Linked DNA regions of Parazoarcus communis. The protein of the gene in region 2 interacts with the protein of the main gene of each other region in a pairwise test. Links are inferred from orthologs where the notes say so. Each region holds a gene or a part of one and is shown on either strand. Other genes may lie near its edges. The genes, in order: CEW87_RS19480 and hypB.

Region 1 (3,182 bases), 1.3 Mb from region 2 along the record:
GGAGGGTGACAGGCCGATACGGTCCAGCAGGGCATCCACCGTCTTGCGCCGTGATGCGGCATCGCCCGCCACACCGAGACTGAGCATGCCCTCCTCGATGATTTCCCCGATCCGAAGGCGCGGATTGAGCGATGCGAACGGGTCCTGAAACACCATCTGCACGCCGCGTCGCATCGGCATCAAGGCGTCGCGTGAGAGGCCGGTCTGGCGCTCGCCGTTGTAGAAAACCGCGCCGCCCGTGCTCTGGTTCAACTGCAGGATGGCCTTGCCCACGGTGGTCTTGCCACAGCCGGACTCTCCCACCAGCGCCACCGTGTGCCCCGCACTCAGGGCCAGGCTGACGCCATCGACAGCCCGCACCTGCCCGACGACCCTGCGCAACAGCCCCTTGCGCACCGGAAAATGGACTTCGAGGTCGCGCACCTCGATCAGTGGCGCCCCCTCAATTCGCGCTGCAGGCGCAGCGTCGCCGGCCTCCGCCCGGTGCAGGGGGCGCGGCACGCTGACGCCGTCGTAAAGATGGCAGCGCACGGTCTGCGCGCCGATCTGCTGCCAGCCGGGCGATTCGTCGTCGCAGCGGTCAAACGCCTGCGGGCAGCGATCGGCGAAGCGGCAACCGACGAAATCCTGATCGAGCGCAGGCACGCCTCCAACCGGCGCATCGAGCATGGTGCCGCGGCGCGCACCGTCGGGCAGCGCCGCGAACAGCTTGCGTGCATAGGGATGAAGTGGCGTGCTGAAAAAGGCCTGGCGCGGACCGGTCTCAACCAGCTCGCCGGCGTACATCACCCCTACCCTGTGGGCCATCCGCGCCACCACACCGAGATCGTGCGTGATCAGCAGCATGGCCATGCCGCGTTCTGCCTGCAGCCCCGCCAGCAGATCGAGCACCTGAGCCTGGATGGTCACATCGAGGGCAGTTGTCGGCTCATCGGCAATCAGCAGTTCGGGGCGACCGGCCAGCGCCATCGCAATCATCACCCGCTGCTTCATGCCGCCGGAGAACTGGAAGGGGTAGTCGTCGAGCCGGGCATCGGCACCGGGAATCCCCACGGATTCGAGCAGCAGCCGGGCCTCGGCACGGGCCTCGGCGCCGCGCAGCTTGCGGTGCAGTTGCAGGGCTTCGCCGATCTGGTCGCCGATCGTCATGACCGGATTGAGACTGGTGGCGGGCTCCTGGAAGATCATGCCGATACGCCCGCCGCGTACCGAACGCATCCGCGTTTCGGGCAGCCGCAGCAGGTCGTCGCCGGCCAGACCGAGCTCGCCCCCGTCAATTCTGGCAGCGTCGGGCAGAAGACGGCTGATCGCAAGCGCCGTCATCGACTTGCCGCAGCCGGATTCACCGAGCAGGGCAAAGGTCTCGCCTGCGGCAATCGAAAAGCTGATGCCGTCAACCGGACGGACATCTCCGCCGGCGGCACGAATGGCCACCTTGAGCGCGCGCACGTCGAGCAGGGGCGCCGCGCCCGGGACAGATACATCGGGCGTCGTGCCACTCATTCAGGGGGGGCCATCCGGAAGCAGATATGAAAAGGGCCGCTACCGCGGCCCGTCAGACGATCAGTGATGATGTCCGCCAGCACCATGGACGTGTCCATGGCCAATCTCTTCTTCGGTACCGGCACGCACTTCGGCCACCGTCACGTCGAAGATCAGCGCCACGCCAGCCAGCGGATGGTTGCCATCGACCACGACCTTGCCTTCGGCAATGTCGGTAATGCGGTAGATGATTTCTTCCTCGCCGTCTTCGCTCACGCGCTCGAAGGACATGCCGACTTCGATGTTGTCCGGGAAGAGCTTTGCATCTTCCACCAGCACCAGTTCTTCGTCGTAGTCACCGAAAGCGTCTTCGGGTTGCAGCTTGATCTTGAAGTTCTCGCCTACTTTCTTGCCGTGCAGGGCTTCTTCCAGCGTCGGGAAGATGCCGTCGTAACCACCATGGAGATAAACCAGCGGATGCTGACCATCGTCGATCACCGCACCGTCCGGGTCGGTCACGGTGTACTTGAGGGTGACGACGCTGTTCTTTGCAATTTCCGTTTGCATGCTATGTATCCAGTTCCTTGACCAATTTTAGAACCGCAGCCACATGGCCGCGGGGCGTGACATCACGGAGCACGTGACGGATGACACCCTGTTTGTCGATGACGAAGGTTGTCCGCGCCACGCCCATCTTCTTTACCCCGTCGACTTCCCTGGCCTGCCACACATCGTAAAGACGCGCGACCTCGGCATCGGTATCGGAGAGCAGCCGGACGGACAGTCCGTGCTGATCGCGAAACTCGGCATGCGTCAGGGCGTCGTCGGGACTGACACCCACGATGATGCAGTCGCGACGGACGAATTCGTCTTCATGGTCACTGAAGTCGGCCGCCTGAAGCGTGCACCCCGGAGTGTTGTCACGCGGGTAAAAATAGAGAATCACACGCTGCCTGCCGCGCGTGGACAGGAGGTCGAAAGTCTCCATATCCGCGTCCGGCAAGGTGAAAGCGGGGGCAGTGTCTCCGCTCTGAAGCATGAATTCTCCCTGACGTTCAGCGGATTCTAGCGGAGTGGCGGTGCGAACTCTACCGGACTGTGATCGGGGCTCAACAAACATGATGTCGCTCCTTTCTGGTTTTGGCACGGCCAGGTGACGGAAATACGCACCTGAGTCATCAATAGCCCAGTCCTGCATCATGCTCAAGACGCAGTGCGTCATTCGCCGTTTGCTGATAAAGATTTGCACGCCGCACTTTACTGTTTAAAATTACAGCAACAATCAGGAGATGGCCATGAGCACCCGCAGCGAACACCTGACTGCACGCCAGCAGGAAATACTCGATTTCATCCGCCAGACCCTGGAGAGCGAGGGCCGCCCCCCCACCCGTCTCGAAGTGTGTACGGCTTTCGGTTTCCGCTCTCCCAATGCGGCAGAAACCCATCTGCGCGCACTGGCCGCAAAAGGTGCCATTTTGCTCGAGGAAGGACGCGCCCGCGGCATCCGGCTGGCGCAGGCGCTGGGCCTGCCGCTGATCGGCCGGGTTGCGGCCGGTAGCCCGATCCTCGCCGCAGAGCATGTCGAAAAACGTTTCCAGCTCGACCCGGCGCTGTTCTCGCCCCGCGCCGACTACCTGTTGCGGGTGCGCGGCATGAGCATGCGCGACGCCGGCATTCTCGATGGCGACCTGATTGCAGTC
Region 2 (3,101 bases):
TTGGCCGAGGTCATCACCAGCGCCAGATCCTGCACCTCGCCGAGCCAGTCCGTCCCCGTCGGGCGGCCTGCGTTGTCGTGGAACAGCAGGTAATGAAGCGGCGTATAGGGCAGCATCAGCCCGATGCTGCAGAGATCCGGGGCAACGCCCCAGAGCTCGTTATCGACGCTCGGACGCTTTTCGCACAGCACGACGGGTCGCTCGGCGCCAGCCAGCAAGGCTTCTTCGGCGGAAGCCAGTCGCGCCCAGCGACGGGCCGACGCGAGATTGGCCACCATCACCGCAAACGGCTTCCCGCCGCGCCCCTTGCGCGCACGCAGACGCTCGACCGCCTCCGGGTTGCGCGCATCGCACACCAGGTGAAAGCCGCCGAGCCCCTTGACCGCAACGATCTCGCCGGTGAGCAGGCGCAGCAGGGTGTCGGCAATCGGGTCGCGCGTCGCCACCCGCACGCCGGCCGCTTCGAGCAGGCTCAGCTGCGGCCCGCAGTCCGCGCACGCATTGGGCTCGGCATGAAAACGCCGATGCACGGGGGAATCGTATTCGCGCTGACATGCCGGACACTGCACAAACGTCGCCATGCTCGTGTTGCTGCGGTCATAGGGCAGCGCACGCGTGATGGTGTAGCGCGGACCGCAGTGGGTGCAGTTTATGAAGGGATAGCGCCAGCGCCGGTCGGCAGGATCGAACAGTTCCGCAATACAGTCTGCACACACGGCGCTGTCGTGGCCGATGGTGGTGCTCACCGCGCCGCTCTCGCTGGTCCGGATGGTAAAGCCCTGATCTGCGGGGTCGGCATCGCACAGCCGGGTGTGAATCGAATCGACCCGCGCAAGGCTGGGCGCCTCCGAACGGATCCGCGCAATCAGCGCCGAGAGATTGCCGGGCAGCCCCTGCCCTTCGAGCTCGACGCCATCACCGTCGTTTCTGACCCAGCCGGAGAGGTCCAGCGTCTGCGCCAGACGATAGACGAAGGGCCTGAAACCCACGCCCTGAACCACGCCGCGCACGCGAATATGCCGGCGCTCGAGCCTGGGCTGGGAGAAGTCCTGCGCCATCAAGCCACGACACCTGCTGCGGCCACTTGCGACGGCGACCGGTCAGCCGAGGCCGCCTCCACGCCTGCACCAATCCAGGCAAGCCACTCATCGAAACCTTCGCCGGTGGTCGCGGACACCTTCATCACCTGCAGGCGCGGATTGACCCGCAGCGCAAACTCCACCGCCCTGTCCACATCGAAGCTCAGGTAGGGAAGCAGATCGACCTTGTTCACCAGCATCAGATCGGCCGCGGCGAACATGTCGGGATACTTGAGCGGCTTGTCCTCTCCCTCGGTCACCGACAGGATCACCACCTTGTGCGCCTCGCCGAGGTCGAAGGCTGCCGGGCAGACCAGGTTGCCCACGTTTTCGATCAGCAGCAGCGAATCATCCGCAAGCTCGAGGCGCGGCAATGCCTGACCTACCATGTGTGCATCAAGATGGCAGCCCTTGCCGGTATTGATCTGCAGTGCGCGCACGCCGGTCGCGCGGATGCGCTCGGCGTCGAAATCGGTCTGCTGGTCGCCCTCGACCACGGCCACCGGCAATCTGCCGCCCAGTTCGGTGATCGTGCGGCACAACAGGGTCGTCTTGCCCGAACCCGGACTCGACACCAGATTGAGCGCAAAGATGCCGCGCTCGCCCAGCCAGCGACGGTTGGCCTCGGCGAGGCGGTCGTTCTTGCCGAGAATGTCCTGCTCGATCCTCACCATCTGGCCCTGACTGAGTCCGGGCGCATGTGCGTGCGCCGGGCCGGTGCCGTAGTCCACGTTGTCGCCCTCAACACGGGGGCCATGCTCGGTCGCATCGCCATGCGGATCGTGCGCAGTCTGACCGTGCTGATCATCATGGTCGTGCTCATGCGCTGCCACGGCGCGCCAGGCCACGGTCGCCCCGGCTTTGGCCCTCGGCCTGGCGACGGCCTGACCGATTCTGATCTCACCTGTTCCGCAACCACATACCGTGCACATGCTCTCTGCTCCTCGATCACCCGGGCAGTCACGCTGCCTCTCAGTTACTGCCTCGGTTTCAGCATTCGCTTCTGAATCACTACTCGACTTCCAGTTCCAGCACCCGCATCTCGGTGCCCCCCGTCGGCTGGACCTGATAGCTGCCACACTGCGGACACGGGTCATACAGCCTGCTCACCGCGACCGTCTGCGCGCACTGCATGCACCAGCCGCTCCCCGCCACCCTGACCACCTCCATCCGCGCGCCTTCAGCCGCACTGCCGCGCATCACCGCATCGAAACAGAAACTCAGCGCATCGACTTCAACTGCCGACAGCTCGCCGATCTCGACCACGACCGTCTTGACCCGACCGAGCTGCTGAGTACTCACTGCATCATCGACGATGCTGCGGATACCTTCGGCCAGCGACATCTCATGCATCCTCCGCCGCCTCCTGCGTGACGGTGAATGCGACACAGGGGTCGAGCGACAGGGCAAGCCAGTCGAGCCGCGCCAGCGCCGCGTCACGCCCCTCGGCCTCCCAGCCGGTCGCCTCCTGCATGAAGGCGCCGCCCGGTGCAAAATTCCATTCGGTGGGGGCGATGATGTGATAGTCGGCCACGATGTCGCCCTCCAGCCGCAAGGCGTGCAGCAGCACACCGCGTGAGGTTTCGACGCAGGCCAGCCCGGCCCCCTCGCCCAGCGGCGCGGCATCGAAGCAGGGCTGCATGTCGCGCGCAAGCGGATGACGCAGGCGGCTGGCGTGGTCGGACAGGTCCACCACCTGCGCAAACACGCGTGCTGCAATACGATGCCCGTAGCCCAGCAGCGCCGCGACCAGTGGCGATCTGCTCTGACGCGCAAGCGCGCCGGTTTCATAGACGACCGGGCTGGCGCCGCCATGCCACGCGGGGGCGCGGTCGAATTCGGGCGCGGGCAGCGTGCCGCCCAGCATCTGCGCCCACTCCTGCGCCGTATGCGGGGGCAGCAGCGGCGCGACCTTGTCGCAGTCCGGCGTCCACCGTCCCGCCTCGATCAGCTCGGCGAGCGTCTCGCCGACAAAGCCGCCGTAGCGCGTCGCACTGACGAACTCGGCCAGGTTGGCGGGTT

What was found.
Region 1: the proteins of hypB (region 2) and CEW87_RS19480 interact in binary tests that used the Escherichia coli proteins (3 or more experiments, as listed by UniProt). The link is inferred for Parazoarcus communis from one-to-one orthologs.

The regions. Positions count from the first base shown.
Region 1 is NZ_CP022188.1:4,285,175-4,288,356, forward strand. The notes cover bases 307-3,172. They hold CEW87_RS19480 (FKBP-type peptidyl-prolyl cis-trans isomerase), read right to left. Parts: upstream 2,050-3,172; coding sequence 1,564-2,049; downstream 307-1,563. Other genes in these bases: CEW87_RS19475 (dipeptide ABC transporter ATP-binding protein), read right to left, coding at 307-1,503; CEW87_RS19485 (peroxiredoxin), read right to left, coding at 2,051-2,521; lexA (transcriptional repressor LexA), read left to right, coding at 2,778-3,172. Outside these bases: more of CEW87_RS19475, read right to left, coding at 1-306; more of lexA, read left to right, coding at 3,173-3,182. UniProt on the Escherichia coli protein: Folding helper with both chaperone and peptidyl-prolyl cis-trans isomerase (PPIase) activities. Chaperone activity prevents aggregation of unfolded or partially folded proteins and promotes their correct folding.
Region 2 is NZ_CP022188.1:2,947,621-2,950,721, reverse strand. What follows is about bases 35-2,819. They hold hypB (hydrogenase nickel incorporation protein HypB), read right to left. Parts: upstream 2,012-2,819; coding sequence 1,058-2,011; downstream 35-1,057. Other genes in these bases: CEW87_RS13515 (nickel-dependent hydrogenase large subunit), read right to left, coding at 2,425-2,819; hypA (hydrogenase maturation nickel metallochaperone HypA), read right to left, coding at 2,091-2,432; hypF (carbamoyltransferase HypF), read right to left, coding at 35-1,058. Outside these bases: more of hypF, read right to left, coding at 1-34; more of CEW87_RS13515, read right to left, coding at 2,820-3,101. UniProt on the Escherichia coli protein: Involved in the maturation of [NiFe] hydrogenases. Required for nickel insertion into the metal center of the hydrogenase. Exhibits a low intrinsic GTPase activity, which is essential for nickel insertion.